DNA from 3 places in the Sporanaerobacter acetigenes DSM 13106 genome. Region 2 is predicted to be linked to each of the others. Evidence: riboswitches for the same ligand, from Rfam matches in the RefSeq annotation. Region 2 holds a riboswitch; each other region holds the start of a gene.

Region 1 (10,094 bases), on a different contig from region 2:
AGCAATAAAACCTTATGAGGAGAAGTATAACAAAAAAATTCCTGTTATAGCAGGTGGAGGAATTTTTAATGGAGAAGATATAGCTAAGTTTTTAGAATTAGGTGCTTCTGGAGTTCAAATGGGAAGCCGATTTGTTGCTACATCTGAATGTGATGCTTCTCAAGCTTTTAAAGAAACTTATGTAAACTGTAAGTCTGAAGATATTCAAATCATTAATAGCCCAGTTGGATTGATTGGTCGAGCTATAAATAATGACTTTTTAAATGAAGTAAAGTTGGGTTTAAAAAAACCTATTAAATGTATTGCTAATTGTTTAAAGCCATGTGATCCTACAAAATCACAATATTGCATAGCTGATGCTCTGATTAATGCTCAGAAGGGAAATATGAAATCTGGTTTTGCGTTTGCAGGCGAAAATGCTTACAAGATAGACAAGATAGTTTCAGTAAAAGAATTGATAGAAGAATTGATTTCAGAAGCTAAGTTGTGTTTTAAATCTTTTTCTAATGGAGATTAGATTTTTATCAAGATGAAGGGAAAATGATTATGAATTTAAAACAATATATTATACAAAAATCTCAAGAGGTAGGAATTGATATTATAGGGTTCACAGATTCTGGCAGGCTAGATGATTTGAAAGATTATCTCTATGAAAGAAGAGAAAATAACAGAGAAACAGAATTTGAAGAAAAAGATTTAGAGAAGAGGGTAGACCCTAAAAGTATATTTCCTCATTGCAAAAGTATAATTGTAGTTGGGATTTCTTATAATGTTGATTTTAATGAAAAAGTAGATTTCGAATTAAAGGGGAAAATTTCTAAATCTTCTTGGGGAGAAGATTATCATAGAGTAGTCAAAGATAGAATAGAAAAACTTATAGATGAGATTGAAAAAGAAATTGAATTCAATTATATATCTTTTGTAGATACAGGGCCATTAGTAGATAGGGAATTGGCTAGAAAAGCTGGAGTAGGGTGGTATGGGAAAAATTGTTCAATCATAAATGATAAATATGGTTCATTTATATTCATAGGATATATTTTAACTGATTTAGATATAGAAAGTGACAATCCTATTCTAAGTCAGTGTGGAGATTGCAATCTTTGTTTAAGAGCTTGTCCTACAGGAGCTCTAGAAGCACCTTATAAATTCAATCCCAAGAAATGTATATCTTATCTTACTCAAACTAAAGATGAAATACCTTATGAATTGAGAGAAAAGATGGGAATAAAAGTTTATGGATGTGATACTTGTCAAATTGTTTGTCCTAAAAATAAAAGTGCTTTAAATAGCAAAAACAATGAATTTGTTCCCGTCAATACGAAAGGATATATAGATATAGAAGAAATTTTTAATATGTCCAATAGTGAATTTAAGAAAAAGTATGGTTCTATGGCAGGAAGTTGGAGGGGGAAAAATATATTAAAAAGAAATTGCATTATAGCTATTGGAAATATGAAAGATGTAAACAATATTGAATTTCTAGAAAAAGCACTAAAAGATCCAAGCCCAATGATTCGGCAATATGCAAATTGGGCAATAAAGAAAATAAAGACCTAGAATTTGTTAAAATTTTTTCATAAATAAATGATTTATAGTTTGTGAAAATAAAAATATTTGTGATATACTATAAATTGATGATTGTAAACCTTTTCTCAAATTTAATTTTAGGAGGGGAAACCATGGGAAATGTACATGAATTGAATTTTTTAAAGGAAAAAATACAAGGATTAAAGGATGATGGAGTTTATAGAAAACTTCCTGTACTTGAAGGACCTAATGAGGCAGAAATTATTCTAAATGGCAAAAAGGTTATTAACTTATCTTCAAACAACTATTTAGGATTTGCCAATCATCCAAGACTTAAGAAGGCCAGCATTGAAGCTGTAGAAAAATATGGCGTTGGTGCAGGTGCAGTTAGAACTATTGTAGGAAATATGGATATTCACGAAAATTTGGAGAAATTGTTGGCTGAATTTAAACGTGAAGAAGCTGCTTTTATCTATCAATCAGGATTTAATTGCAATGCTGGAACTATTCAAGCTATAACTGAAAAAGGTGATCTAATTATTTCAGATGAATTGAATCATGCTTCAATTATTGATGGAACTAGGCTTAGTAAGGCTGACAAAGCAATATTTAATCACTCAGATATGGATAGCTTGGAAGATGTACTTAAAAAGAATAGAGATAAATATAGAAATGTTTTAATCATTACTGATGGTGTATTCAGTATGGATGGGGACATTGCAAAACTACCTGAAATAGTAGAATTAGCTGAAAAATATGAAGCTATGACTTATGTAGATGATGCTCACGGCTCAGGAGTATTGGGAGAAAGTGGAAGAGGAACTGTTGACCACTTTGGTCTTCATGGAAGAGTAGATTTTTCAATAGGTACTCTTTCAAAGGCTATAGGAGTAGTAGGAGGATATGTAGCAGGAAGCCAAACTATGTATGAATGGTTAAATCACAGAGCTAGACCAGTTCTATTTAGTACATCACTTCCTCCAGCAGCAGTGGGAGCCATAACTGAAGCTGTAACAATGCTTATGGAATCCACTGAATATACAGATAGACTTTGGGATAATGCAAAATATTTTAAAGCAAAGCTTGGTACACTAGGATTCAATACAGGTCATAGTGAAACGCCTATCACTCCAGTTATCATAGGAGACGAAGCAAAAACTATGGAATTCAGTAGAAAGTTACTTGAAGCAGGTGTATTTGTATCAGCAATAGTATTCCCAACAGTTCCAAGAGGAACAGGAAGAGTTAGATGTATGGTGACAGCAGCGCATACAAAAGAACAACTTGATAGAGCAGTAGCTGCTTTTGAAAAGGTAGGAAAGGAAATGAATATTTTATAAGATTTAGGAAAGGGGGTTGTACCCCCTTTTTATATATTCTAAAATAGATTGTATAAACTTAAAATATAACGAGGTGATTTCTATGATAATTGGTGCATGCACTATAAAATTAATTATATATGAATCAAATTCTTTGAAAGATAAAAGACATGTGATAAAAAGTATCATAGGGAAAATACAATCTAGATTTAATGTATCTATTGCAGAAATTGATTTAAATGACAGTTGGCAAAGTTCTATCATTGGTTTTGCTTGCGTCACAAATGATACTACTCATGCCAATCAGATAGTAAACAATGTGTTGAAGTTTATAGATGGAGATAGTAGAGTGGAGATTATAGACTATAATATTGAAATACTGTAGGTGATAATATGGGAAAAAATTTAAGTAAAAAACAAGTAAAAGAGGTATTAAATATACTTGAAGAACTTTATCCTCATGCTAAAGCTGAACTAAATTTCTCAAACCCCTTTGAACTTTTAATAGCTACAATTCTTTCTGCTCAATGCACTGATGTGAGAGTCAACAAAGTTACACAAAAGCTCTTCAAAGAATATAAAACTCCTGAAGATTATTTAAAATTGAGTGAAGAAGAATTAGGAGAGAAAATTAGAAGTTGTGGGTTTTATAACAACAAAAGTAAGAATATTTTGGGAACTTGCGAAATGTTAGTTAAAGAATATGGTGGAAATGTTCCAGATACGAGAGAGGAACTTATGAAACTTCCTGGGGTGGGGAGAAAAACAGCCAATGTAGTTTTAAGTAATGCTTTTTCTAAAGATGCTATTGCTGTTGACACCCATGTATTTAGGGTATCAAATAGAATAGGATTGTCAAATAGTGACAATGTGTTAGACACAGAAAAAGATTTAATGAGAAATATTGAAAAAAGCATGTGGTCTAAAGCCCATCATTTATTGATTTTTCATGGAAGACGTATATGCAAAGCTAGAAAGCCCCTATGTGAAAAATGCCCATTAGATAGTTATTGCATATATTATAAAGAAAACGTACAATAAAAGAGAGAGGAAAAACGAAAGAAAGGGTTGTTAGGGATGTTAGATTTCAATGCAACTGTAAAAAATCCTGAAGATTTAATATTTTCACTTGATATAGGCACTAGAACTGTCATAGGTATAGTTGGCATATATGAAGACGAAAAATTCAAAGTTTTAGAAAGCTGTATCAAGGAACACAACAAAAGAAATATGTATGATGGTCAAATCCATGATATAGAAGGAGTAACCAAAATAGTTAAAGAAGTCAAAGAAGAATTAGAAGAAAAACTAGAATTGCCTTTGAAAAAAGTTTCTATTGCTGCTGCAGGCAGAGCTTTGAAGACTAGTAGAATTAGGATAGATAAAGAAATTGATAAAACTGTTGAGATAAGTAACAATATGATAGAAGCTTTAGAGCTTGAAGCAGCACAAAAATCTCAGGAATTAATAGATGAAGAAAAAAGCAAAAATGACTTAAAGTATTATTGTATTGGTTATAGTGTAGTAAATTACTATTTAGATGATAGCTTTATTGAAAATTTAGAGGGGCATAAAGGTGAAAAAATTGGGGTAGATCTTTTGGCGACATTTTTGCCACAAGTAGTTATAGATAGTTTATATGTGGTAGTCAATAGAGCTGGTCTTGAAGTTTCGAATATTACATTGGAGCCTATTGCAGCTATAAATGTAGCTATAAAAGAAAATTTAAGATTGCTAAATTTAGCATTAGTAGATATTGGTGCTGGGACATCAGATATTGCCATAACCAAAGATGGTACTATAATGGCTTATGCTATGACAGCTACTGCAGGTGATGAACTGACAGAAAGTTTAGCAAGAGCATATCTTTTAGATTTTGATTCAAGTGAAAAACTTAAAATTAATTTAAATAAAGAAAACACTCATGAATTTTCTGATATAGTAGGGGTAAAATATAAATTAACTACAGAAGAGATTATTTCAAATATTGAAAATGAAATAGATAAATTGGCTAAAGAAATAAGTGAAAAAATAATTGAGTACAATGGGAAGGCTCCAAGTGCAGTATTTTTAGTAGGTGGTAGTAGTCAAATTCCTACATTAAATGAACATATTGCCAATTGTCTGGGACTTCCAAAAGAAAGAGTTGCCATTAGAGATATTAGTTTTATTGAAAATGTAGAAGGCATTGAAGATGAGCTTAAAGGACCAGATATAGTTACTCCTATTGGGATTGCCATGGAAGGAGTCAACAGCAAATACAAAAATTTTATTCAAATATATATAAATGGAGAGGAGATAAGGGTATTCAATACAGAAAATATAAAGGTATCGGATGTACTGATTCTTATTGGATACAATCCTAGAAAATTGATTCCTCAAAGGGGAGAAGATTTCATATATTATGTAAATGGGAAGAAAAAGCTCATAAAGGGAGAGCTGGGAAAACCAGCAGAAATATATGTAAATGGTACATTTGCCAATTTGAATACAGAATTAAAGGATAGAGATTTTATTGATTTGAGAGATAGTACCAAAGGAGATAAAAAAATATTATATCTTTATGATTGCATTCCTAAATCTAAAGTGATAGTTTTAAATAATGAAGAAGTAAATTTGATTAGGGAATTGCAAATAAATGGTCTAGAAACAGAAGAAAATATAATCATAAAAGAAGGAGACAGAGTAGAATATTTTGAAATAAATACTGTTTATGAATTGATAGAATATATGAATATGAATATACATGATTTGAAAATATATAGAAATTCTAAAGAAGTGGATTTATATACTGAATTGGAAAATGGCGATGTATTGACGATTGGAACCCAAAATGGGACAAGCAATATAAAAGATAGCCAAAGGGAAATATGCTTGAGTATAAATGGAAAAGAAAGAAATTTTCAACATGAAAAGAAAGAATTTGTTTTTGTTGACATATTTAACTACATTGATTTTGACCTTTCAAAACCTAGAGGGAAACTAGTACTTAAATTGAATGGAAGAGATGCAGAGTATTTGGAAAGGTTAAAAGATGGAGATACGATTGAAGTCTATTGGGAAAATTGATTTGTGTCCGCACCTTTAATAGATTACATAACTTCCATATTATGAAAATACAATTTAATTAAACAAACAAATAAAAATATTAAAGGGTGGAGGCATGGCATGAAAAAAGAAAAACAGAACAATAAAAAAAGAAATTTAATTTTACTTTATATTGTAATAGTATTGGTACTATTAGGTGTTGGCAGCTATGGAATATCATCTGTATTGAAGAGAGATACGATATATGAAGGAATAAAAATAGGGAAGTTTGATGTAAGCAATATGACAAAGGCTGAAGCACTAAATAAGATAAAAGGAGAATTGGAAGAAGATTTAGCTGGAAAACAGATGATCTTAAGATATGAAGACAAAACTTATAATGTGAAAATCACCGATCTTGGCTTTCATTACAACTATGAAAAGGCAGTAAACGAGGCTTATAGTATAGGTAGAGAAGGAAACATTGTAAATAAGTTAAAGACTATAATTGACACAAAAAAATATGGGAAAACTCTAGGATTAGAGACGTCTTATGACAAAAATCTTATAAATGATTTAGCTCATGAAATATCTCAAGATATAAATCTAGAAAGTAAAGAGGCGGTATTTAATTTTAATGGAGGAAAAATGCATGTTACTGATGAAATAGTTGGTAGAAAAGTAAATACAGAGTTGTTGAAGCAATTGATTGATGAGAATGTGTATAAGTTGGAGGATGTTGATATACCAGTTGAGAAAATCCAACCAAAGGCTACTAAAGCCCAATTAAGTAGAATAAATGGAGTTATAGGCCAGTTTAGTACTTCTTTTAAAACTAGCAGTAGTGATAGGAAAGAAAATATAAGAGTTGCTGCAAAATCTATAGATGGCAAACTTTTAATGCCAGGAGATAATGTTTCATTTAATGAAACTACTGGTCCAAGAAGCAAGCAAAATGGATATAAGGAAGCAAATGTCATTTTAGAAGGTGAATTTACTCCAGGGACTGGTGGCGGTGTATGTCAGGTATCTACTACATTATATAATGCCCTTTTGAGTGCAGATGTAAAGGTTGTTGAAAGACATCCTCACTCAATACCAGCAAAATATGTAAGCTATGGTCAAGATGCAGCAGTGTCTTTTGGTAGTCTTGACTTGAAGTTTAGAAATGATTTTGATTTTCCTATTTATATTCATACCAAAGTATCAAGTGACACTATTTATATTTATATATATGGCGATTTAAATACTAAGAACTACAATGTAAAAATAGATTCTGAACTTGTAGAAAAAATAGAACCTTTGGTTGAAACAATATTAGATAACAGCTTAAAACCAGGAGAAAAAGTTCTTCAACAAGCAGGAAGAACGGGATATAAGACTAAAACTTATAAGTCAATAATAAAAAATGGCAAAATAGTTAAAAAGGAATTATTGCATTCTGATTATTACAAATCAAGAAAATATATTTATAAGATTGGACCAAAGGTAGAAGAGAAAATTGAAACATCTACAGAAGAAGCTGAAGAATAGATATTGTTATACTATTAGGAGAAATGAGGGAAGGAAATTGGCAGAAGTAGGAGAACTATATGAGAAAAAAATAAATTGTCCAGTGTGTGGTAAAGAGTTTAAGACTAGCAAGGTAAGGCTTTCTAAACTCAGATTAGTTAAAAGAGATTCGGATTTTTTGCCTTATTATGAAGGGGAAAATCCTGTGTTTTATGGTGTGTTTGTGTGTCCACATTGTGGATATGCTGCATTAGAAGAAAATTTTAATAAAATAAATTTTCAAGGAAGAGAGACAATAAAAAAAGAGGTTTCATCTAAATGGAACGAAAGAAGTTTTTTAGGAAAGAGAACCATTGAAGAAAGTATTGCTGCATATAAACTGGCGCTATTTTGTGGAGAACTCTTGGAGGATAAAAATTATGAACTTGGAAATATATGCGTTAGATTGGGATGGCTTAATAGATTAAAAGAAGATGAGGATGAAGAAGAGAGATTTTTAAGTTTAGCTAGAGAACTTTTTAGCAATGCTTATTATAATGAACCTTTAAACAATGAATCTATGAATCCATTGACTGCAGCTTATTTGATTGGAGAAATTTCCAGAAGAATGGGAGATAGAGATGAAGCAATAAAGTGGTTCAATACGGTACTTAAGGATCCTGAAATTAAGAGTAATATTGCATTAGAAAAAATGGTTAGGGAACAATGGCAAGTAGTTAAGGAAGAATAAATGGCCTTGAATGTTTAAAAAATATTTGATATTATTTTTGAGAGCTAAATTAAATATTAAATTGGGTGTTTCTAATGAAACTTAAAAGGGAAAGTGGTGAAAATCCACTGCAGCCCCCGCTACTGTGTGTGAGGACGAATCAACAGAAGCCACTGGATTTCTGGGAAGGCGTTGATAGTAGGAAGATTCACAAGTCAGGAGACCTGCCTAAATTTAGAGCCTCGGAGGGAGGGATGTATAGAATTGTATAGTTTTTGCCCTATTCTCTAGTTACTGAGGACTAGGGTTTTATTTTTGACTAGAAAAGATCATAAAATGGAGGGAAAACTTATGAAAAAAATTAGCTCTAAAAAATTAATTGTATTATTTTTAGTTTTGGCAATGGCTTTAACTACCTTTACAGCTTGTGGCAAAACAAATTCAAATGAAGATGTAAAACAAAATGAAGAAGTAGTAGAGGAAAAGGAAAATAAAGTTCAATATCCTATGGAAGTAGAAGATCAGTTTGGAAATAAAGTGACAATAGAAAATGAACCTAAAACAATAGTTTCATTGGCTCCAAGTCATACTGAAATACTTTTTAGTCTTGGATTAGGAGATAAAATCGCAGGTGTAACTGAATACTGTGATTATCCAGAAGAAGCTAAATCAAAAGAAAAGGTTGGAAGTTTTACTGGAGTAAATATTGAAAGAATAATTGAATTAGATCCTGACATTGTATTTCAATTTGGTCCTGGCGATGAAGAAGTAAATGCAAAAATAAGAGATGCAGGAATTGTTCTTTTGTGCTATGAACCAGATTCTATTGATGAAGTCATGAATTTGATTCAAAGTATTGGCACTGTGACAAACACTGAGGATGAGGCCACAAAAGTTGTAGATGATATGAAAGCAAAAAAAGATGAAATTGTAAATAAAGTAAAAGATGAAGAAAAAGTTAAGGTGTTCTATGAAATATGGAATGATCCATTGATGGCAGCAGGTCCTGGTTCTTTTATGGATGAACTTATGACTCTAGCTGGAGGCGAAAATATAGCAAGTGATGCAGAAGGAGAATATCCACAGTTTGATATGGAACAATTAATAGAAAGAAATCCTGATGTTTATTTAGGAGCTAAAGATAGCGAAGAAAAAACTGTTGAGTCAATAAAAGAAAGACCTGGGTTTGAAAATATAAATGCTGTAAAAAATAATAGAGTGTACTTATTGGATCCAAATATAGTTTCAAGACCCGGACCAAGAATAATAGATGCATTGGAATTAGTTGCAAAGTCTATTCATCCAGATGCATTTAAATAAAAAGTAGGGATTTTTATGAGTTTAAAAAGGTCTAAAAATAAATATGCTACTATTGTTGTATCTTTGGTGCTTGCATTGATATTTTCTGTAGTGCTTTTTTCTACTATTGGGACAGCAAATATAAAAATTTTAGATACTTTTAAAATAATTGGCTCTAAGCTTCCCTTTATTGGTGGGAAAATAAATATTGATGGTATACCAGACTCTCACAAAACTATAATTCTAAAAATAAGGTTGCCTAGAGTTTTGCTTGGGGTCTTAGTTGGAGCTAGTCTATCAAGTGCAGGAGTTGCTTTTCAAGGAATGTTTAAAAATCCTATGGCTGATCCCTATGTTATGGGAATTTCATCAGGGGCGGCCTTAGGGGCTTCTCTTGCTATAATTTTGGGCATGAGAAAAACAATATTTGCAATATCACCTATATCATTTTTTGCTTTTATAGGTTCTCTTATAACGGTATTTTCTGTGTATTTTATTTCTAGAGTAAAAAATAAAGTGCCAGTTACAAATTTATTGCTTTCAGGAGTTGCTATTGGTCAATTTTTAACTGCTATAATGTCTTTTTTGATGGTCATATATTCAAAGGATATGGAAAAAATAATATTTTGGACTCTAGGCAGCTTATCGGGGAAGGGATGGGAACCCCTTATAAGAATAGCTCTTCCGACTATAGCATC
Region 2 (10,094 bases):
AAAAAATTTATTGAAAAAAAGTATGATGGTGGAGTTATTCCTGCATTTTAAAAAATTAAGTATTATTTTTTCATTGCTTGCAAATACTATGTATGAGGAGGGATAGTGTGAAAAAAAGCATAAGAATAAACAATTTTAAAGAAAGAAATATGTCTATCCCTATAGAAAATCAAAAAACTGCTGCATATTATGACATAAAGGGACTAAAACCTCAATCTAAAGTGCCAATTCCAACCTTAGAAGGAGTTCTAAGGGCTAAAGAGTGGGTAGATGAGAATGAAAAATAGGGGTGAGAAATTTCCACTCCTATTTTTCATTGAAATTTACATCTATATCTTTTTTAATCTCCAATATTTTTAAAGCCATCACCTAGTACTTCATATACATTGCTTACAGTTATAAAAGCATTTTTATCTACATCATTTATATAATTTTTCAGTCTAATAAAGTCTTTTCTGTCAACAACAGTTACGAGGACTTGTTTTTTATCTCCTGTGTATGCTCCTTCAGCATGATATAATGTTGCTCCTCTTTCCAAATCTTTAATTATATATTTTTTTATATCTTCACTACGCTTACTGACTATGCTTACTTGTTTAGATAAGTTTATTCCTTCAATAGTTGAGTCTATCACAAGACCATTTACTATAACTCCAAGTAAAGAATACATTCCCAATTCAGGTCCAAACGCAAAACCTGCTCCTATAGTTATAGCAAAATCGGAAAGCAATACTGCTTTTCCTAAATCTATTCCCCAAAACTTATTCAATATTTTTGCTATAATATCCGTACCTCCAGTAGAAGCATTTCGATTGAATACTATTCCCATACCAATAGCAGATATAAATATTCCAAAAGAAAGTTGAAGTATAATATCTTCTACTAAAGGAGCATGTATAGGTATTATTTTTTCAAACAATAATACTAAAAAAGAAGTACCTAAACTTGCATAAATAGTTTTGACACCAAAGCTCGTCCCAATAACCAAGAAAGCAACTATGAATAATACTATATTTATAATAATCATGAAAACCCCTATTGATAAAAATGGAAATACATGATTTAGAACAATTGCCAATCCATTAGCACCACCTATAGCTAAATTTCCTGGCATGAGAAAAAAATATAATCCTGCTGCTACCATAAACATTCCAATAGTTATAATAACGTAATCTTTTATTTTTTTTGACATTTTTCCACCTCCAATAATATAAAAGTCTCCTGAACTCAATGGGTTTAGGAGACATGAATACATAAAATTTTATGGCACAACTCTAAACACCCCCTATCGACCGTAGAGTTTTTGGTGCATAAATAAAGGCAGGTCTTCTGACTTTGGTTCATTAGAATTTAAAGCCTTCCCGATTATCTCAGTGGCATGTATTTTAAATTCTTCGCCATTACAGCGGCGGGACCGTACAGGATTTCCACCTGTTTCCCTTTTAAACAGAGAAACAATTCTCTGTACCTTCATCTACATATTCAATTTTATTTCAATCTAAGTATATAGATAAACATGATTTAAGTCAATAGCACTTCTATATGCTACTTGTTCTCATCAAATTTTTTATAAACTTCATACCTTTCCTTTGCATCTAATTCTGCTTTTTCATAAAGCCTTTCTGCAAATTGGGGGAAAGTATTTTCAATTTGAGAATATCTTACTTCACCCATTATGAAATCTTTAAAAGATTCCTTAGGCTCTTTTGAATCTAATATAAATGGGCTTTTTCCTTCTGGTACTAGCCTTGGATCATATCTATAAAGATGCCAATAACCTGAATCAACAGCCTTTTTTTCTTCATTTACAGTTCTACCCATTCCTGCTTTTATACCATGATTTACACAAGGTGCATAGCAAATTATCAAGGACGGTCCCCTGTAGCTTTCTGCCTCCACTATAGCCTTCAAGGTCTGATTCATATTTGCTCCCATAGATACTTGAGCAACATAAACATATCCATAGTTCATTGCCATTCTGCCTAAATCTTTCTTTTTAGTCCTCTTACCTGCTGCTGCAAATTTAGCCGCTGCAGCTGTTGGAGTCGATTTAGAAGCTTGCCCTCCAGTATTTGAATATACCTCCGTATCAAATACCAATATATTTACATCTTCACCTAATGCCAATACATGATCTAATCCTCCATAACCTATATCATAAGCCCAACCATCTCCTCCTACTATCCATTGAGATTTTTTGATTAGAAAGTCCTTTTTGCTTAAAACTTCCTTTATGATTTTGTGATTCTTTTGAGGTGAATTTTCTATTTTATCTACCAGTTCCCTAGATATTTCTTTTGATTTTTCTCCATCCTCCATGTTTTCTATCCATGCCTTAAAAAGAAGATTTAAATCAGCATCTATATTTTCACTAATGGCCTCTTCCATTAGATCTTTCAATTTTTCTCTAATCTGTTTTACAGCTACATACATTCCAAGACCAAATTCTGCATTATCTTCAAATAGAGAATTTGCCCAACTAGGTCCTTTTCCCTCCCAATTCACAGTATAAGGTATAGATGGTGCACTAGCTCCCCAAATAGAAGAACAACCTGTAGCATTAGCTATCATCATTCTATCTCCATACAATTGAGTAACAAGTTTTAAATAAGCTGTTTCTCCACAGCCAGCACAAGCTCCATGAAATTCTAATAGAGGTTTTGCAAATTGACTTCCCTTTAATATTGTTTTATTCATTAAATTATCTTTATATTTTATATTATTAACTGCATACTCCCAATTATCATTTTGCCTTTCTATTTCTTTTTCTGCCTTCACCATAACCAAAGCCTTTCCAGGTGCTGGACATATATCGGCACAATTCCCACAACCCGTACAATCAAGGGAACTTATCTGTATCCTGTATTCTAATCCTTCTAATCCTTTCCCTACTGCACTTTTAGTTTCAAAGGTATCAGGGGCATTTCTTTTTTCTTCTTCATTTAATAAAAATGGTCTTATCACTGCGTGGGGACAGATAAAACTACATTGATTACACTGAATGCACTTATCAGTCTGCCATTGAGGTATGAGAACTGCTATACCCCTTTTTTCATATGCAGTAGTACCCAATGGAAAAGTTCCATCTTCCATTTCTTTAAAGGCGCTGACAGGAAGATTATCCCCTTCCATTTTAGCCATAGGTCTTTGTATATCTTTCACAAATTTTGGTTCTTCTTTTCTTTCATCTCTTACTTCACTTTCTTCTGAAAAATTTAAATATTTGTCAATATCAACTTTAGTCAGTTCCTTTATTCCTCTATCAACAGCCTGATTGTTCATTTCTACTACAATATTTCCTTTTTTCCCATAAGTCTTTTGGACAAATTCTCTTAAATATTTAACCGCATCTTCTACTGGAATCACATTGGCCAATTTAAAAAAGGCAGCTTGCATGATCATATTAATTCTTGAGCCTAATCCAATTTCCTGAGCTATATCTTCTGCATCTATTATATAAAAGTTGATATCATTTTCTTTTATATACCTTTTTATATAATTGGGAAGTTTTTGGTCTAATTCTTCAGCATTCCAAGGACAATTTAAAACAAAGGTTCCCCCTTTTTTTAATCCTTTTAATAAATCATAGTGATATATATAAGTCTTGTTGTGACAAGAAACAAAATCTGATTCATAAACTAAATAAGTAGATTTTATGGGATTTTTCCCAAATCTCAAATGAGATACAGTGGTCCCTCCAGATTTCTTGCTATCATATGAAAAATATCCTTGAGCATATAAAGAAGTATTATCTCCTATTATTTTTATAGCCATTTTATTTGCTCCTACAGTTCCATCAGAACCAAGTCCCCAGAATTTACATCTTATAGTGCCTTCTTTGGATGTATCTACAAATTCTTTTACTTCAAGAGAAGTATTTGATACATCATCATCTATTCCTATAGTAAATCCATCTTTTGGTTTATCCATTTTCAAATTTTCATATACAGATATGATATGTGCAGGAATTGTATCTTTTGACCCCAATCCATATCTTCCTCCTACAATTATAGGACTCATTTCAGATTCATAAAAAGAACTTTTTACATCTAAATAAAGTGGCTCCCCAATAGAACCAGGTTCTTTTGTCCTGTCTAATACAGCAATTTTTTTAACTGTTTTAGGCAATACTTCGAAAAAATGTTCTATAGAAAATGGTCTATAAAGATGAACTTTTACTAATCCTACTTTCTCACCTTTATTCATCAAATAGTCTATGGTTTCCTCTATAGTCTCACATACAGAGCCCATGGCGACTATTATTCTTTCAGCTTCAGGATGACCATAGTAGTTAAAAAGTTTATAGTCTCTTCCAGTTATCCCATTTATCTGATTCATATACTCTTCAACAATTTCTGGTATCTTTTCATAATATGAATTTGAAACTTCTCTGCCTTGAAAATATATATCTGGATTTTGAGCAGTCCCTCTAACAACAGGCCTTTCTGGATTTAAAGATCTATTTCTAAAATCTTCTACCACCTCATAGTCTATAAGTTTTTCAAGTTCCTTATATTCTATGATTTCTACTTTTTGAATTTCATGACTTGTTCTAAACCCATCAAAGAAATGTAAAAAAGGTACTCTGCCTTTTATAGCACTTAGATGGGCTACTCCAGCTAAATCCATAACTTCTTGAACACTACTTGACGAGAGAAGTGCAAAACCAGTTTGTCTTGTAGCCATAACATCTTGATGATCTCCAAAAATAGAAAGGGCATGAGTGGCAATAGCTCTTGCACTCACATGAAATACTCCTGGCAAAAGTTCCCCTGCAATTTTATACATATTGGGTATCATAAGCAAAAGTCCTTGAGATGCAGTATAAGTAGTAGTCAATGCTCCTCCTTGAAGAGAACCATGAAGTGTTCCTGCTGCTCCAGCTTCTGATTGCATCTCTACTACCTTTACCTTTTGTCCAAACAAATTTTTTTGCCCTTGACTTGACCACAAATCCACCAATTCCGCCATAGGAGACGATGGTGTTATAGGATATATAGCTGCAACTTCTGTAAAAGCATAGGAAATATAAGCTGCTGCTTCATTTCCATCCATAGTTTTTGTTTTTCTCATGCTAAAACCTCCAATATTTTCTTATTATACCTTTATTATTTTACTTTTTGCTTATTTCATACATATTCCAAATTCATACGCAAAAACAGACCCTTCGCATCATGCGAAGGGTCTGTTTGTTAGGGGTCTATGATATGTTTATCATATAATAATTATTTATATTATTATAATCCTCTTATTTTGTTGAGTATAATTCTCTGCTCTACAGTAGCAACTAATCTTCTCGTATATGCTACTGTATCTGGATTTACGCTCATACTATCTATTCCTTCTTGAACAAGGAATTCTGCAAATTCAGGATATTGAGATGGTCCTTGACCACAAATTGAAATAGTCTTTCCATATTTATGAGCTGCCTTTATAAGTATTGAAATTGCTCTTTTAACTGCCTCATTTCTCTCATCAAAATATCCCATATTGTTTAGAATACCTGAATCTCTATCAGCTCCCATAATTAGTTGAGTTAAATCATTTGAACCAATACTGAATCCATCAACAAGTTGTGCAAATTCTTCAGCTTCAAATACTACTGATGGTACTTCTGCCATTATCCATAATTTAAAACTATTGTTTTGAACCAATCCTTCTTCTTCCATGATATTTTTAACTCTCACAAGTTCCCATGTAGTTCTTACAAAAGGAAGCATTGCCCATACATTTGTAAGACCATATTCTTCTCTTACTTTTTTAAGAGCTCTACATTCAAGTCTAAATCCTTCTTCATAATCAGGTGAAATATATCTAGATACACCTCTCCATCCAATCATAGGATTGTTTTCAATTGGTTCTACTTCATCCCCACCCTTTAATCCTCTAAATTCATTAGTTCTAAAATCACTAAGCCTTACAACTATAGGTTTTGGATATATTTCTTGTGCTACAGTCATGATTCCTTCTGCCATTTTATCTATCATCAACTGTCCTTGACCAGTTTTCACTAAATACATTGGATGTGCTCCAATCATATTAGTAAATATAAATTCAGTTCTCATAAGACCTATTCCATCAAAAGGCAAGTTTTTATATCTTCCTATTATGGATGGTTCTCCAAGATTCATGTATATCTTTGTTGCAGTAATTGGGGCTAATCGATGTATAAAATCTTCACTTATAGCTGCACCCGAAACAGTAACTTCACCTTTTTCTTTACTCTTTTCTTCCTGCAATACTTTTCCTTCATAAACTACTCCTCTTGTAGCATCTACAGTAACTTCCATGCCTTCTTTTAGAGTTTCACTTGCAGTTTTAGCTCCCACTATACAAGGTATGCCAAGTTCTCTTGAAACAATAGCTGCGTGACAAGTTCTGCCACCTTCATCAGTGACAACTGCGCTTGCTCTTCTCATGGCTGGAACCATATCTGGATTTGTCATAACTGTAACTAAAATATCCCCATCTTCTACTCTTGCAATCTCACTTATATCAAGTATATTCTTTACTTTTCCACTAGCTATACCTGGAGAAGCAGGTAATCCTCTAACCAATACATTCAACTCAGTTTTTTCATTCATGGCTTTTACTTCCTCCTTCTCTTTCAGTGTAGTAATAGGCCTTGCCTGCAAAATATAAAGTTCGTGTGTATCTTCATCAAAAGCCCATTCAATATCTTGATGTTTCCCATAAATATTTTCTATTTTCATTCCGTAATCTGCCAATTTATATATTTCTTCATCAGTCAAACATTGTTTGTTTATTTTATCAAATCCTAAATAATCTCCTACATTTACTTCTACTGTCCCGACTCCATCTTCTTTTTTAACTATCATAGTGATTTTTTCTGCAATATGTTTTTCTGAAATATTTCTTGATTCTTTATCAAATATATATTCATCTGGAGAAACTGTTCCTGATACTATTGCCTCTCCTAATCCCCAGCTTGCATTTATCATCATTTCATTTCTGTTGTTGTTTACAGGATTTGCTGTAAACATAACCCCAGACTTTTCACTATTGACCATTTTTTGTACTACCACACTAAGTGAAACTTCAAAATGATCAAATCCCTGTTCCTGTCTATAATAAATAGCTCTTCCTGTCCAAAGAGATGCCCAACATTTTCTTGTGAAATTTAGGACTTCTTTTATACTATTTATATGAAGATAAGTATCTTGTTGTCCAGCAAAAGAAGCTTCTGGCAAGTCTTCAGCTGTTGCTGAACTTCTAATCGCTACAAATGGATTTTCCAATTCAACATTTTTACTAAATTCATTATATGCTTCTATTATTTCATTTGCTATAACTTCTGGTATTTGACATTCGTTGATTAAATCTCTTATCTCTTTAGATTTAATTTGTAATTCATCAGAATTTTCTACATCAAAACTTGCAATCTTTTCTTTTATCTTGTCTTGCAAATTAGATAACTTGATGAAATCTCTATAAGCACCAGCTGTCACACAAAATCCAGGTGGTACATTAACTCCTTTTTGCGTCATTTCGCCTAAGTTTGCTCCTTTTCCTCCCACAACAGGTATATCGTTTTTGTCTATTTCATTAAACCATCTTATATACTTATATTCGCTCATAAAGTATACCTCCTACGCAATAATTATATATATATTATATCATATATTTTTAAATGTGCTATACTATTTATTGTTTTTTTCTAAAAAAAAACTTTACAAAAATGTAAAGTTTTTTAGTTCTTTATTTAATAACTATAACTGCTGTATCATTAGGATCTGCCCAATTAAATAGAAATTGAGCATGACTTGTGTAGTTTCTAACACATTTATGTGATCTAGGAACAGTACCTATAGTAAATAGATATTCTTTAATTCCCGGGTCTGTTTTCTTACCATTTTTAACTACGAATTCTACAGGTATTCCATGTATATATGCTCCTTGAGAAAATCTGATACCATAAGGAGCATATCCACTGATCTCCTTTAGGTTCTCATCTAAATAATAAAATCGCTCCTTTTTTTCCATAACTTTAAACTTTCCTAGAGGTGTCTCATATCTAATCTTGTCTTTAACTCCAGTAGTAGCCAATGCATATGATATAAGCGTCCACTTATCTCCTCTTTTTTCAAACGCTGCCTGATTCTGATTGGTAGTATCTACAACAATAGCCTTGGCAAATGTATCTAAGTTATCATCAAAAGAAATATATTTTTTAGGGATCCAATACTCTCCACTATACTCTGTACTTTTAACTTTGAAATATCCTTTAACTTCCCCTAATACAGAAACCAGCATTCCATCAGGAAAATATCTAAATTTAGTCATATCATTTAAATTTGCATAGGCAGGTGCGCTTTGGTAAGCTTGCATATCATATTCATCTAATGCCTTTCCATTCATTAAGGGAGGAGAACCATTTTCATCCTTATAATTGGATATATAACCATAATTACCAGCTTTCAGTTTTCCTTCAAGATCTATTATAGCTGTATACATATTTTCAAAATTAAAAGTTCTAACTGACCCCGTACCACTTGGAACAAATCCCTCAAGCAAATTTCCATTTTTGTCATACCAGTTAATTCCAAACCACTTATTTGAATTCATGTTTTTTATTTTGTCACCATTCACTTCATTCAATAGTTTTACTTTGTCATACATTTTTGCTTTTCCTAAAACATTGCCATTATAGGATGGCTTATTGTATATATCTACAGTATCAACTGTAAACATATAATAATCATAAGGCATTAAATATTTATTATATCTTATATCTACATTAAACTTTTCTGGAACTACCGTTTTAAATGTTCTGCTTAAATTTCCAGCTCCCAAAGAAAAATTGGCAAGTGATTCATTTTTTTGTAAATACTTTTTATTTCTCAAAAGATAATCAATATTTTGACCATTTTGGGCCTTTGATGTCATACTATTGTCTTCTTTTACACTTATATCACTAATATCTGACTCCAATTCTTTTTCATCTTTTGCTTCATTTATACTGTTTTCTAGTTGAAACTTATCAATATCTAGTTTCTTTGGTGTTTTATAGCCACAAGATGAAAGTAAAATACTACAACATATCAATATAAAAGTTATAAACATTCTTTTCATGTGAATTTTCTCCTTTCGTTCTTAAAAATAATTAATTCAGTTAATTAATAGTATTCCATATAAAGGCCTATTAAATGCATAAAAAAATCCCGTTTATAAACGGGATTTTTTTAACAATAGCAAAATAGAACTACCAGCAAGAGGAAAAAGAATAGTAAGGAATCATCATCTCTATCTCCATAGCCACAATTACTAAAAAAAACTACCAATAGTAGAAAGAAGAACAATAAATTTTCGCTATCTCCGCCTCCAAGTATGTCAAACAATCCTCTTTTTTGTGGACTTGAAACATTTAGATCTTCTGTCATAAATGAACAACCTCCTTTTTTACACTTACTTTATTTTATGTAATATATGCTTTAAAGGTTACTTTTTATTTTTTCTTAAAAATGAAAAACACAGTAGAAAATCTACTGTGTAGCTAAATATAGTACTAAAATCCTGAAAACAAAAAGAATATTAGAAATATTATCAATAACATATCACTTGAACCGCCAAACATTTTTCCTAAATCACCAAATATGCTTCCTGAATCACCCCAGAAAAATACGAAGAGTAAGAAAAATAATAGTAGCATGCTCTCATTGCCACCTTTGAATATATCCTGTAACATAAACACTCCTCCTTATTAATAAAATACTTACTACATATTATTCCGGCAGTTTCATTTGGTTACTATTTATTCATAAAAAAACCTAGGTAGTTAAACCCAGGTCTTTTCTCAAATCCACTATAGATTTAGTTGATATATTCTTTTCATCTATATTTAACAATTTTATAGCTTTTATCAAATCATCTTGGCTTTTAACTTCTATTTCCATATAAGTATATGGATAAGTACTTTCATCCCAAGTATCTATATCAAATCTTATTTCATCATAAATATATGAAATTCTCTCTTTAAAGCCTTTTTGAATCACATCATAACCTAATACTTTCATTATATACAATAATGCTTTTTTATCTTCTATATCACTACTAATTTCTATATTTTCTCTGAT
Region 3 (10,094 bases), on a different contig from region 2:
CTTCCTCTAGGGGCACCAGTATATCCAGTAGCAATTATCTCATCATTTTTAACTATGATGGCACCAAAATTTCTTCTAAGGCAAGTACCTCTTTCGGCCACAACTTCAGCTATGTCCAAATAATAATTAGTTTTATCTCTTCTTTCCATGATATTTCCTCCTTTACGACTAAAAGTTAATTAAATTTAATAAAAAATGGTACCTTATACCTATAATGGTATAGCAAAAAATACTTCTATGTTATATAATGTATTGTAACATATATTTAATATTTATGAAAAGAGTGAGGGGTTTGGGGGAAAAAAAGAAAAAAAAGTCATTAAAATATTTTATTCCTATTTTCATAATTATATATTATATTGTATTGTTCATGTCTAAGGAAAACATTTACATACAGAAATTGGCAAACGATTTATTGGGGATAAGTGGTTCTTTTATAGCTTTTATAGTTCTTTTTAATGTGTATAGAGGTACCGTGAAAAGTGAAAGATACTATTGGCTTTTTTTATCATTGGGAATTTTGAGTTATATAATTGCTGAAATGTGCCAGGCTTACTATGATTTCATTTTAAAAACGGAGTTTTCTATTTCGGGAATTCATAGTGTTTTTTATTTATTGCGATATCCAATAAGTTTATTTGGTATACTTTATATAATTTCAAAGAGAAGAAATAAGATGACAAGTTTAAAATTATTTTTTGACAACTTAATTATATTGACAACAATTTCTACATTAGCTTTATATTATCATAAAATGAAAGTATCTTTTCCAAATAATATAGATTTAGGCTCTTTTTCTGTTATAATGGGATATCTTATAGGGGATTTTAATTTGTTTTTCAGTATATTGTTTTTATATTTTGCTGTGAGAGAAGTACTTCCTAAAAAAGTTGCATATATTGGAGCTAGTGGGTTTTTATTAGAAACTGTAATGGATGGCGTTTATATTCATATAAAGGTATTTAATATTGGGAAAAGTTTCATCTATTATGAGCCAATGTGGATATTGCCTTTACTTGTCATTGCATTTTCAGGTGAAATATTTGAAAATATAGAAATGATTTCTAGAAGAAAATATAGAAAAGAGAATGTTTCTGTAGTATTATCAGTTTATATAGGAATAGTCATGTTTTTGGTATTTACTATTTTCAAAGTAAAAGAAATAGATATTGCTTTTTTAGGCTTTTTGATTACGGGTGTATTTATAGTTATAAGACAAATTTTAACTGTTATGGAAAATGACAGATTGGTAAAGCTACTTATTCAATCAAATGAAGAATTAAAGAGAAATAAAATGGAGCTTGAGAATGCTAACAAAGAACTTCAAAGATTTTATAGGGTCAAGGATATGGAGTCTAAAACTGATTTTCTTACTGGACTTTACAATAGAAGGTATATAGATGAAAAAATAGAGGAAATTTCTCTACAATGTCAAGGTTTAAAAAATAATATATCTGTACTCATGCTGGATATAGATCATTTCAAAGATATAAATGATACTTATGGTCATGGTGTAGGAGATATGATATTGAAGGAAATTTCTAAAATCATGAAAAACAATACTAGAAGTGATGATATACTAATTAGATTTGGTGGAGAAGAATTTGTATGTTTATTGCCAAATACTGATATGAATACGGCAAAAAAAATAGCTGAAAGACTTAGAAGTCAAGTTGAAAACAACAATTTTAGAATATGGAATTTTGATATATCAGTGACAGTGAGCATTGGAGTGTCTCAAATAGATAAAATTGGTAAAGATAGTGATATAAGCAATGTCATAATAGAAGCTGATAAGGCCTTGTATGAAGCTAAAAGATGTGGGAGAAATAGAGTAGCGTGCATATAAGAACACCTTCATTTGAGGGTGTTTTCTTTTATATAGAAAAATAGTACAATGTTTATTGTATCAATAAATTTCTATAGAGGGGATGAAATGATGAATTATATGGATTTACATAAGAATTCTTACGTGGTAGATGCACATTCAGATATTCCACTTCATATGTTGATGGAAAAAGGTAGGAAAGGAAGTGGAGATATACTTATTTCAAAACATTTGCCCTTATTAAAACAGGGAGGTGTAAATTTAGTATTTGTAAATACTTTTGAAAATTTGCATCCTGAAGGTTCTTTAAAAGAAGCGTTGATTGAAATATCTGAAGTGTATAGACAACTTGAAAATACTGAAGAGGCCATGTTTATACGCACCAAAGGAGATTTAGATGAAGCAATTAGCAAAAATAAAATAGGCTTAGTACTATCAATGGAGGGGATGGAGCCTATAAGCAATGAATTGGGATTGATTGATGTTTTTTATGAATTAGGGCTTAGAAGTGCTATGCTTACATGGAATTGGAGAAATTATTTTGCAGCAGGTGTTTCTGAAGGTGGTGGATTAAGCCGATTAGGTAAAGATGCTATATTGAAAATGGAGAAACTAGGTATAATAGTTGATGTTTCACATCTAAATGAAGAAGGTTTTTGGGATATAATTGATTTAGTTAAAAATCCTATTATTGCTTCTCATTCAAATGCTAAAGCTGTATATAATCATGAGAGAAATTTGACAGATGAACAGATAAAAGCTATTGCTAAAACTGGTGGCGTCATAGGACTCAATGGATATTTTACAGAGGATAAAGAAAAAGAATCTATAGAAAGTTTCATGAAACATTTAGAATATATTTTAAAATTGGCAGGAGAAGACCATGTAGGATTGGGATTTGATTTTAATGAGTATTTAGGCTCCAAAGGGACAAAAGATTTGGAGGACTGTACTAAAATTCCAATAGTTACAAAAGAGCTTTTAAATAGAGGTTACAGTGAATCTACTATAAGAAAGATATTAGGAGAAAATTTTGTGAGAGTGCTTAAAAATATTTTGCCATCATAATCAAATTATAGAATATATAATATATTAGATAAATGAATATATTTAATAGTCAAATAAGGGGGATGAAATTGAGAAAAAAAATTTCCATGCTTTTAATATTTATTTTACTGTTTTCTACTATTTCTGTGAAAGCGGAAGACAATGGGGAGAAAGATGAAACGGTTATATCCATGGCAGGAGATGTTTTATTTGATGGAGTAATTAGAAAGTATTACAATCAATATGGGATAGGATATCCTTGGGGAAAAGTAAAAACTTATTTCACAAAGGATGACTTGACAATAGTAAATTTAGAGACCAGCATTACCAATGGAGGGAAAAAATGGCCAAACAAGCAGTACAATTTTAGATCTAGTCCCATGACACCAAAGGCGATGAAAGAATCAGGTATAGATGTGGTGACTCTTGCAAACAATCATGTGCTAGATTATGGATATGATGGATTTATGGATACGCTAAATAATTTAGATAAATACGAAATCAAGTATACAGGAGCTGGAAGAAATAAAAAGGAAGCAGTGAAGGGAATTGTAGCTGAGGAGAATGGAGTTAAAATTGGCATTGTAGCTTATTCAAGAGTTATACCGGATTCAAAGTGGTATGCAAACGATAAAAGACCTGGAGTTCTCAGCGGATATGATCCTTATGTAGATGAAATGTGTAAAAAGATTCAAGAGATGAAGAAAAACATAGATATAGTAGTTTTCTCTATTCACTGGGGAGTTGAAAGAAGTACTGCTCCAAGGGCACAAGAGATAAAGCTTGCTAAAAAAGCAATAGATAATGGTGCAGATGTTGTCATGGGTCATCATCCTCATGTTCTGCAAGGGATACAGGTTTATAAGGGAAAACCTATTTTTTATAGCTTAGGAAATTTTGTTTTCAATTCAACAAGTGAATTAAGCAAGAAGACTATGATTGGGCAAGTAGTCATAAAGAATAAGAAAATAGAAAGAGTAAATATCATACCATGTAAAATAGTTAATTCAAGACCTATACCTTTAGAGGGCAAAGATAAAGTAGAAGCCATATCCTATATAAATGGTCTATCTAAAGGGTTTAATACCAAGATAGAAAAAGAAGGATTTATAGATATAAAGTAGAATTTATAATATTTATTAAGCTATTATGGGTATATAAAAAGAAAATAAATGGGGGTGCTTTTATGTACGGTGTAATTCTTGAAGGTGGAGGAGCCAAAGGAGCATATCATATAGGAGCATATAAAGCTATAATGGATATGGGAATTGAAATTGGCGGAATAGCAGGCACTTCTGTTGGAGCGTTGAATGGTGCCATGTTGGTTCAAGGCGAATATGAGAAAGCCTATGAACTTTGGTACAATATGACTTATTCACGAGTCATAGAAGCCAATGATGAGAAAATAGAAAAAATAAAAAATGGGAAGATGAGTAGAAGTGATATAAAAAACTTAGCAGGGGCAATTAAAGGAGTTATAAATGATGGAGGATTAGATATAACTCCTTTGAGAAATTTGTTAGAAGAAGTAATAGATGAAGAAAAAATTAGAAATTCAGGAAAGGATTTTGGCATAGTCACAGTATCCCTTTCAGATTTAAAACCTGTGGAAATATATATTGAAGATATCCCTAAAGGAATGCTTGTAGATTATTTAATTGCTAGTGCATATTTTCCTGTATTTAAAAAAGAAAAAATAGATGGGAAAAAGTATATAGATGGAGGAGTTTACAACAATCTTCCTATAAATTTGCTTTCGGATAAAGGATATAAAGATTTAATTGCTATAAGGACTCATGGGGTAGGGAGAGCTAAAAAATTTGACACTAAAGATTTAAATATTATATATATTTCGCCCAATGAGGATTTAGGGAAAACCTTAGATTTTGACAGTGAAACAGCTAGAAGGGATTTGCAACTTGGATATTATGATGGAATAAAGGCTTTGAGAAAACTTAAGGGCTATAAATACTATATTGAACCTAAAAGAGATGAAGAATATTTTTTAAATACTCTATTAAATTTAGGTGAAGACAAAATTTTAGAGATAGGACAAGTTCTTGGTATAGAAAATGTACCTTATAGAAGGGCTTTGTTTGAGTTTATAATGCCAAAGATAAGTGAAATTTTAGGAACAGATAAAGAAAATGATTATGAAGATATTGTCATAAGATTCCTCGAAATATTGGCAGAAAAATATGATATAGAAAAATTCAAGATATATTCTTATGATGAATTTTTAGATATTGTCAAGAAACAATATAAAGAAAGAGAAATAAAAGAAGACAATGGAGGAATATTAGCTAAAGTTGTAAAAAAAGTAGATTTTCTTTCTGCATTGAACAAAGATGAAACAACTTTAAACATTGCGGATATCATATTTTAAAGCATGGGGACGAATCTATTTGACATAAAATAAATAAGAATGATATTATTAAATTGAAAATAGAATAGTGGTTTAGGTGCCCTATGGGTTAAAAGGGAAAGTGGTGAAATTCCACTACAGCCCCCGCTACTGTAAATGGTGACGAATTCCATATCCACTGGCTTTGCTGGGAAGGAGGAAAGAGGATTTAGCCATGAGTCAGGAAACCTGCCTGAACTAAAAGCATTCTTTCGGAGGGAAAGGTAGTGTTTGTTTTTGGTTTATAGGCAAGAGAACTTCGAGAAGGTTCTCTTTTTTTTGGAGGTGAGAAAGTGACAAGTATTATGGTACAAGGTACTACTTCTTCTGCAGGAAAGAGTATGCTTTGCACAGCATTGTGTAGAATATTTGTAGAAGATGGATTTACTGTATTTCCATTTAAATCTCAAAACATGTCATCTAAGTCTTATATCCTTGAAGATGACCGTGAAATAAGTACAGCACAAGCACTTCAAGCTGCTGCTGCTAGACTTAAGCCAGATTCAAGAATGAATCCCATTCTTTTGAAGCCTACTGGAGATAGAACTAGTCAAGTTTTTATAGATGGCGAAAATAAATATACTATGGATGCGGTAGAATATTTTAAATTTAAAAGTAGTTTAAAACCTATGATATTAAAGACGTTTAAAGAAATTGAGAGCACTTATGATGTAGTAGTCATAGAAGGGGCAGGGAGTCCAGCAGAAATAAATTTAAAGGAAAATGATATTGTAAATATGGGTATGGCTGAAATGGCAGATTCTCCAGTATTGTTGATAGCTGATATAGATAGAGGAGGTGTATTTGCATCTCTCTATGGAACAGTAATGCTTTTAGAGGAAGAAGAAAGGAAGAGAATAAAAGGACTTGTCATAAATAAGTTTAGAGGAGATATATCTCTTTTACAATCAGGCATAGACATGATAGAAAAACTAATTCATATTCCTGTAGTTGGAACTATTCCCTATGTTCATTTGGAACTTGAAGATGAAGATAGTCTTTTAGATTATGAAAAGAATTGCAATAGCAAAGAACAAAGGGAATGGGAAAGAGAAGAAGAGATATCTAAACTTGCAAAGGTAGTTAGAGAAAATATGAATATGGAGTATATTTACTCTGTTTTAAAGAAATAGGTGAATTATGTGATGGATATTATATTGGCAGTTCTTTTAGATTTGCTTATAGGAGATCCTTACAGTTTTCCTCATCCAGTGAAGTATATGGGAAAGCTTATTTCAGCGGAAGACAATTTGCAAAGAAAGATTTTCAAAACTAAAAGAGGACTTAAAATAGGAGGATTCATAATAGTTTTTTTGAATATTTGCATAGCCTATTTTGTTCCGTTTTTACTACTTAAAAGTATAAAAAAATATGAGCTTATATATCATATAGTTAATGTATATCTTATATATACTTGTATTGCCGCTAGATGTCTTCACAAAGAAGCAATGAAAGTATATAAAGCATTTGACGATGGAATAGAAGAGGCTAGATTGAAACTTTCGTATATAGTGGGAAGAGATACAGAAAACTTGACTGAATCTGAAATAATCAAGGCAGATATAGAAACGGTAGCAGAAAATACTTCTGATGGAGTCATTGCACCTATATTTTATATTTTACTTTTTGGAGCACCTGGTGGAATGATGTATAAAATGATAAATACTATGGATTCTATGCTTGGATATATGAACGAAAAATATATAGATTTGGGCTATTTTCCAGCGAGAGTAGATGATGTATTTAATTTTATCCCAGCAAGGATTTCAGGAATTTTGATGTGCGTATCTTCTATGTTTAAATATGATGTAAAAAATGGATTTAAAATAATGCTTAGAGATAGAAAAAATCATAAAAGTCCCAATTCAGCTTATCCTGAAGGAGCTGTGGCAGGACTTTTAAATATACAGCTTGGCGGAAGCAGCTATTATTTTGGGAAGATAGTAGAAAAACCTACTATTGGAGATGACAATAGGTCATTAGAAAAAGATGATATAAAAAGAACTGTTGAAATAATGTATAGAGCTGAAATGATTTTGATTTTTATTTATATTTGTATTGTTCTTTTAGAAAAGTAGGTGAGTTTATGGAACATGGTGGAGATTTAATTTCTTATAGTGATTTTTATGATGGAGAACTTATAGATTTTTCTAGCAATATAAATCCATTAGGGCCTCCTGGTGGATTGTATGAAATCCTTTCAAATTCCCTTCATACTTTGACAAGATATCCAGATATAAAATATAGACATCTTAAAAAGTGTATTGCTGATTATTTAAAATGTAGAGTTGGGAATGTAGTGGTTGGCAATGGGGCAGTTGAAATAATAGATAATTTTATACAGCTATTTAACAGAGTTGTAGTATTTGTACCTTCTTTTATTGAATATGAAAAAAGAGGGAAAATACATGGAAAAGAAGTTTTAAGATTAAATTATACAGAAGATTTCAAGATAGATTTAAATATTTTAGAAATTAATATAAAACATGGAGATTTACTTATTTTAGGGAACCCCAACAATCCCACAGGTTTAAGAATTGAAAGAGAGATATTGTCAAGTATATATAAAATAGTTAAAAAGAAAGATGGTTTTTTACTTTTAGATGAGGCATTTTATGAATTTTGTCCTGAAGATTATGATAGCATAGACATATTTAAGGACTATGACTTTGAAAATGTAGGAATCATAAGGGCAGCAACTAAATTTTTTGCTCTTCCAGGAATTCGTTTGGGATATGGATGTACTTCCATAGATTTAAAAAAAACATATGATGCTATGGAATTACCTTGGAGTATAAACTCCTTGGCAGAAATAGCTGGAAACTATATTTTTAGTTGTAAGGATTATATAGAAAAAAGTAAATTATATATGGGAAATGAAAGAAAATTTATATTTGAGGAGCTTTCAAAAATAAATGGATTAAAACCCCATAGTACTGATACCAATTATATGCTTATTAAATTGCTTAAATGGAATGAAGAATATGTATTCAATTATTTTCTTAAAGAAGGTATGGTTATAAGAAAGTGTTCTGGTTTTCAAGGACTTGATACTAGCTATATTCGAATAGCCATAAAAAGAAGAGAAGATAATCTAAAGCTCATTGAGACTTTTAAAAATTTGGAGAGGATATAGATGAAGAGTATTATGATTTCGGCTCCTTCTAGTGGAAGTGGGAAGACTATAATTACATTAGGAATTGTGAGGGCCCTTAAAAAAAGAGGATTAAATGTATGTTGCTATAAGACAGGTCCAGACTATATAGACAAGAAATTTTTAGAGTTGGCTTCTGGATCAGCTGCTGGGAATTTAGATATTCATCTTATGGGAATGGATGGAATAGAACGTTCCCTTTCCATGGGGAATGGAGAAGTTGCAGTAGTAGAAGGTGCTATGGGATACTTTGATGGAATTTACAATACTTTTGAAAATTCATCCTATGATATTTCAAGAAAACTTAATATAAATACAATACTTGTATATACTCCAAAGGGAGAAATGTTTTCAGCTATACCCAAGATAAAGGGTATGGTAGATTTTCAAGATTCAAATATAGTTGGAGTTATTTTAAATAAAGTCAGAAAAGACATATATGCATTGATGAAAGAACAAATTGAAAAGTATATAGGTGTAAAAGTATTGGGGTTTGTAGAAGAAGACAGGGAACTGAAAATAAATAGTAGACATTTAGGGCTTGTCCAAGGTGAAGAAATAGAAAATATTGATGAGCTTATAGAAAAGGCTTCTGTGCAGATAGAAAACAATGTGGATTTAGATAGTTTGATAGCTAGTATGAGTCAAGTAGCGACAAAAGAATATGTATATCCAACCAAAAGAGATGTAGTAGTGGCTATAGCCTATGACAAAGCTTTTTCTTTTTATTATAGAGAAAATTTAAATTTATTTGAAAACACTACAGAGGTAGCTTATTTTTCTCCTATAAAGGATAAGCAAATTCCTAAATGTGATCTTCTTTACTTAGGGGGTGGCTATCCTGAAGTTTTCAGTGAATTTCTTTCAAAAAATATAGAGATGAGAAAATCAATAAAAAAATTTGCTGAAAGTGGAGGACATATTTATGCGGAATGTGGAGGATTTATGTATTTGATGAGTGATATAGAAGGACATAAAATGTGCGGTGTATTTAATGGAACAAGCAAAATGACTGACAAATTACAAAGATTTGGCTATATAAATATAGAACTAATGAAGGATTGTATTTTAGGGAAAAAGGGGGATGTCTTGACTGGTCATGAATTTCATAAATCTATGATCCAAATAGATAAAGAAGAAGTTTATAGTATAACTAAACCTATGAGTAGCAAAAGGTGGAATTGTGGATATATATACAAAAATGTATTGGCAGGATATCCTCATATAAATTTTTTAGGCAATATGAATGCGTTTTTAAATTTATTAGATATTGTTGAAAAGGAGAAATTAAAATGTATGTAAAAAAACCTATGGAAATAGAAAAAAAGAGCATGGAAATTATTGAGGAGATTATGGGAGATACTTACTTTTCTGAAGAAGAAAAACTAGTCGTTAAAAGAATGATTCATACTACAGGAGATTTTGATTATAGAAAAATAGCAGTATTTCAAAATGATTTTTTAAATACTGCTGTTAAAGGAATAAAAGCTGGTGGAACTATATTTACTGATACCAAAATGGTTGCAGCAGGAATAAATAAAACAGCTCTTTCAAAGACTTCATGCCAATTGAAATATTTTATAGATGATAAAAAAGTAGTAGAGCTTTCAAAAACATTGGGGACTACTAGATCAGCTTGTTCAATAGATATAGCAGTATCA

What was found. A riboswitch is a leader RNA that binds a small molecule or an ion and turns the genes downstream of it on or off. The one in region 2 is predicted to bind cobalamin.
Region 1: another riboswitch for cobalamin. It lies ahead of BUA21_RS07295 (ABC transporter substrate-binding protein); the one in region 2 lies ahead of BUA21_RS06640 (YitT family protein).
Region 3: another riboswitch for cobalamin. It lies ahead of BUA21_RS09640 (cobyric acid synthase); the one in region 2 lies ahead of BUA21_RS06640 (YitT family protein).

The regions. Positions count from the first base shown of each region.
Region 1 covers NZ_FQXR01000006.1:48,651-58,744, reverse strand. Annotated here, with positions in the region: gene BUA21_RS07335 (NAD(P)H-dependent flavin oxidoreductase) at 1-517, shown strand, start outside; gene queG (tRNA epoxyqueuosine(34) reductase QueG) at 547-1,560, shown strand; gene BUA21_RS07325 (glycine C-acetyltransferase) at 1,683-2,870, shown strand; gene BUA21_RS07320 (DUF503 domain-containing protein) at 2,953-3,234, shown strand; gene nth (endonuclease III) at 3,243-3,890, shown strand; gene BUA21_RS07310 (cell division protein FtsA) at 3,927-5,918, shown strand; gene BUA21_RS07305 (VanW family protein) at 6,018-7,409, shown strand; gene BUA21_RS07300 (DUF2225 domain-containing protein) at 7,447-8,118, shown strand; cobalamin riboswitch at 8,165-8,343, shown strand; gene BUA21_RS07295 (ABC transporter substrate-binding protein) at 8,449-9,417, shown strand; gene BUA21_RS07290 (FecCD family ABC transporter permease) at 9,433-10,094, shown strand, end outside.
Region 2 covers NZ_FQXR01000005.1:223,030-233,123, reverse strand. Annotated here, with positions in the region: gene BUA21_RS06650 (MetQ/NlpA family ABC transporter substrate-binding protein) at 1-51, shown strand, start outside; gene BUA21_RS06645 (CDIF630_02480 family spore surface protein) at 108-287, shown strand; gene BUA21_RS06640 (YitT family protein) at 341-1,192, opposite strand; cobalamin riboswitch at 1,303-1,487, opposite strand; gene nifJ (pyruvate:ferredoxin (flavodoxin) oxidoreductase) at 1,546-5,073, opposite strand; gene ppsA (phosphoenolpyruvate synthase) at 5,238-7,598, opposite strand; gene BUA21_RS06625 (L,D-transpeptidase) at 7,720-9,093, opposite strand; gene BUA21_RS06620 (hypothetical protein) at 9,204-9,401, opposite strand; gene BUA21_RS06615 (hypothetical protein) at 9,527-9,706, opposite strand; gene BUA21_RS06610 (class IV adenylate cyclase) at 9,789-10,094, opposite strand, start outside.
Region 3 covers NZ_FQXR01000009.1:22,982-33,075, forward strand. Annotated here, with positions in the region: gene BUA21_RS09615 (deoxycytidylate deaminase) at 1-149, opposite strand, end outside; gene BUA21_RS09620 (GGDEF domain-containing protein) at 401-1,849, shown strand; gene BUA21_RS09625 (dipeptidase) at 1,937-2,896, shown strand; gene BUA21_RS09630 (CapA family protein) at 2,965-3,999, shown strand; gene BUA21_RS09635 (patatin-like phospholipase family protein) at 4,062-5,261, shown strand; cobalamin riboswitch at 5,319-5,490, shown strand; gene BUA21_RS09640 (cobyric acid synthase) at 5,573-6,412, shown strand; gene cbiB (adenosylcobinamide-phosphate synthase CbiB) at 6,425-7,357, shown strand; gene BUA21_RS09650 (pyridoxal phosphate-dependent aminotransferase) at 7,366-8,415, shown strand; gene BUA21_RS09655 (cobyrinate a,c-diamide synthase) at 8,416-9,735, shown strand; gene BUA21_RS09660 (precorrin-8X methylmutase) at 9,726-10,094, shown strand, end outside.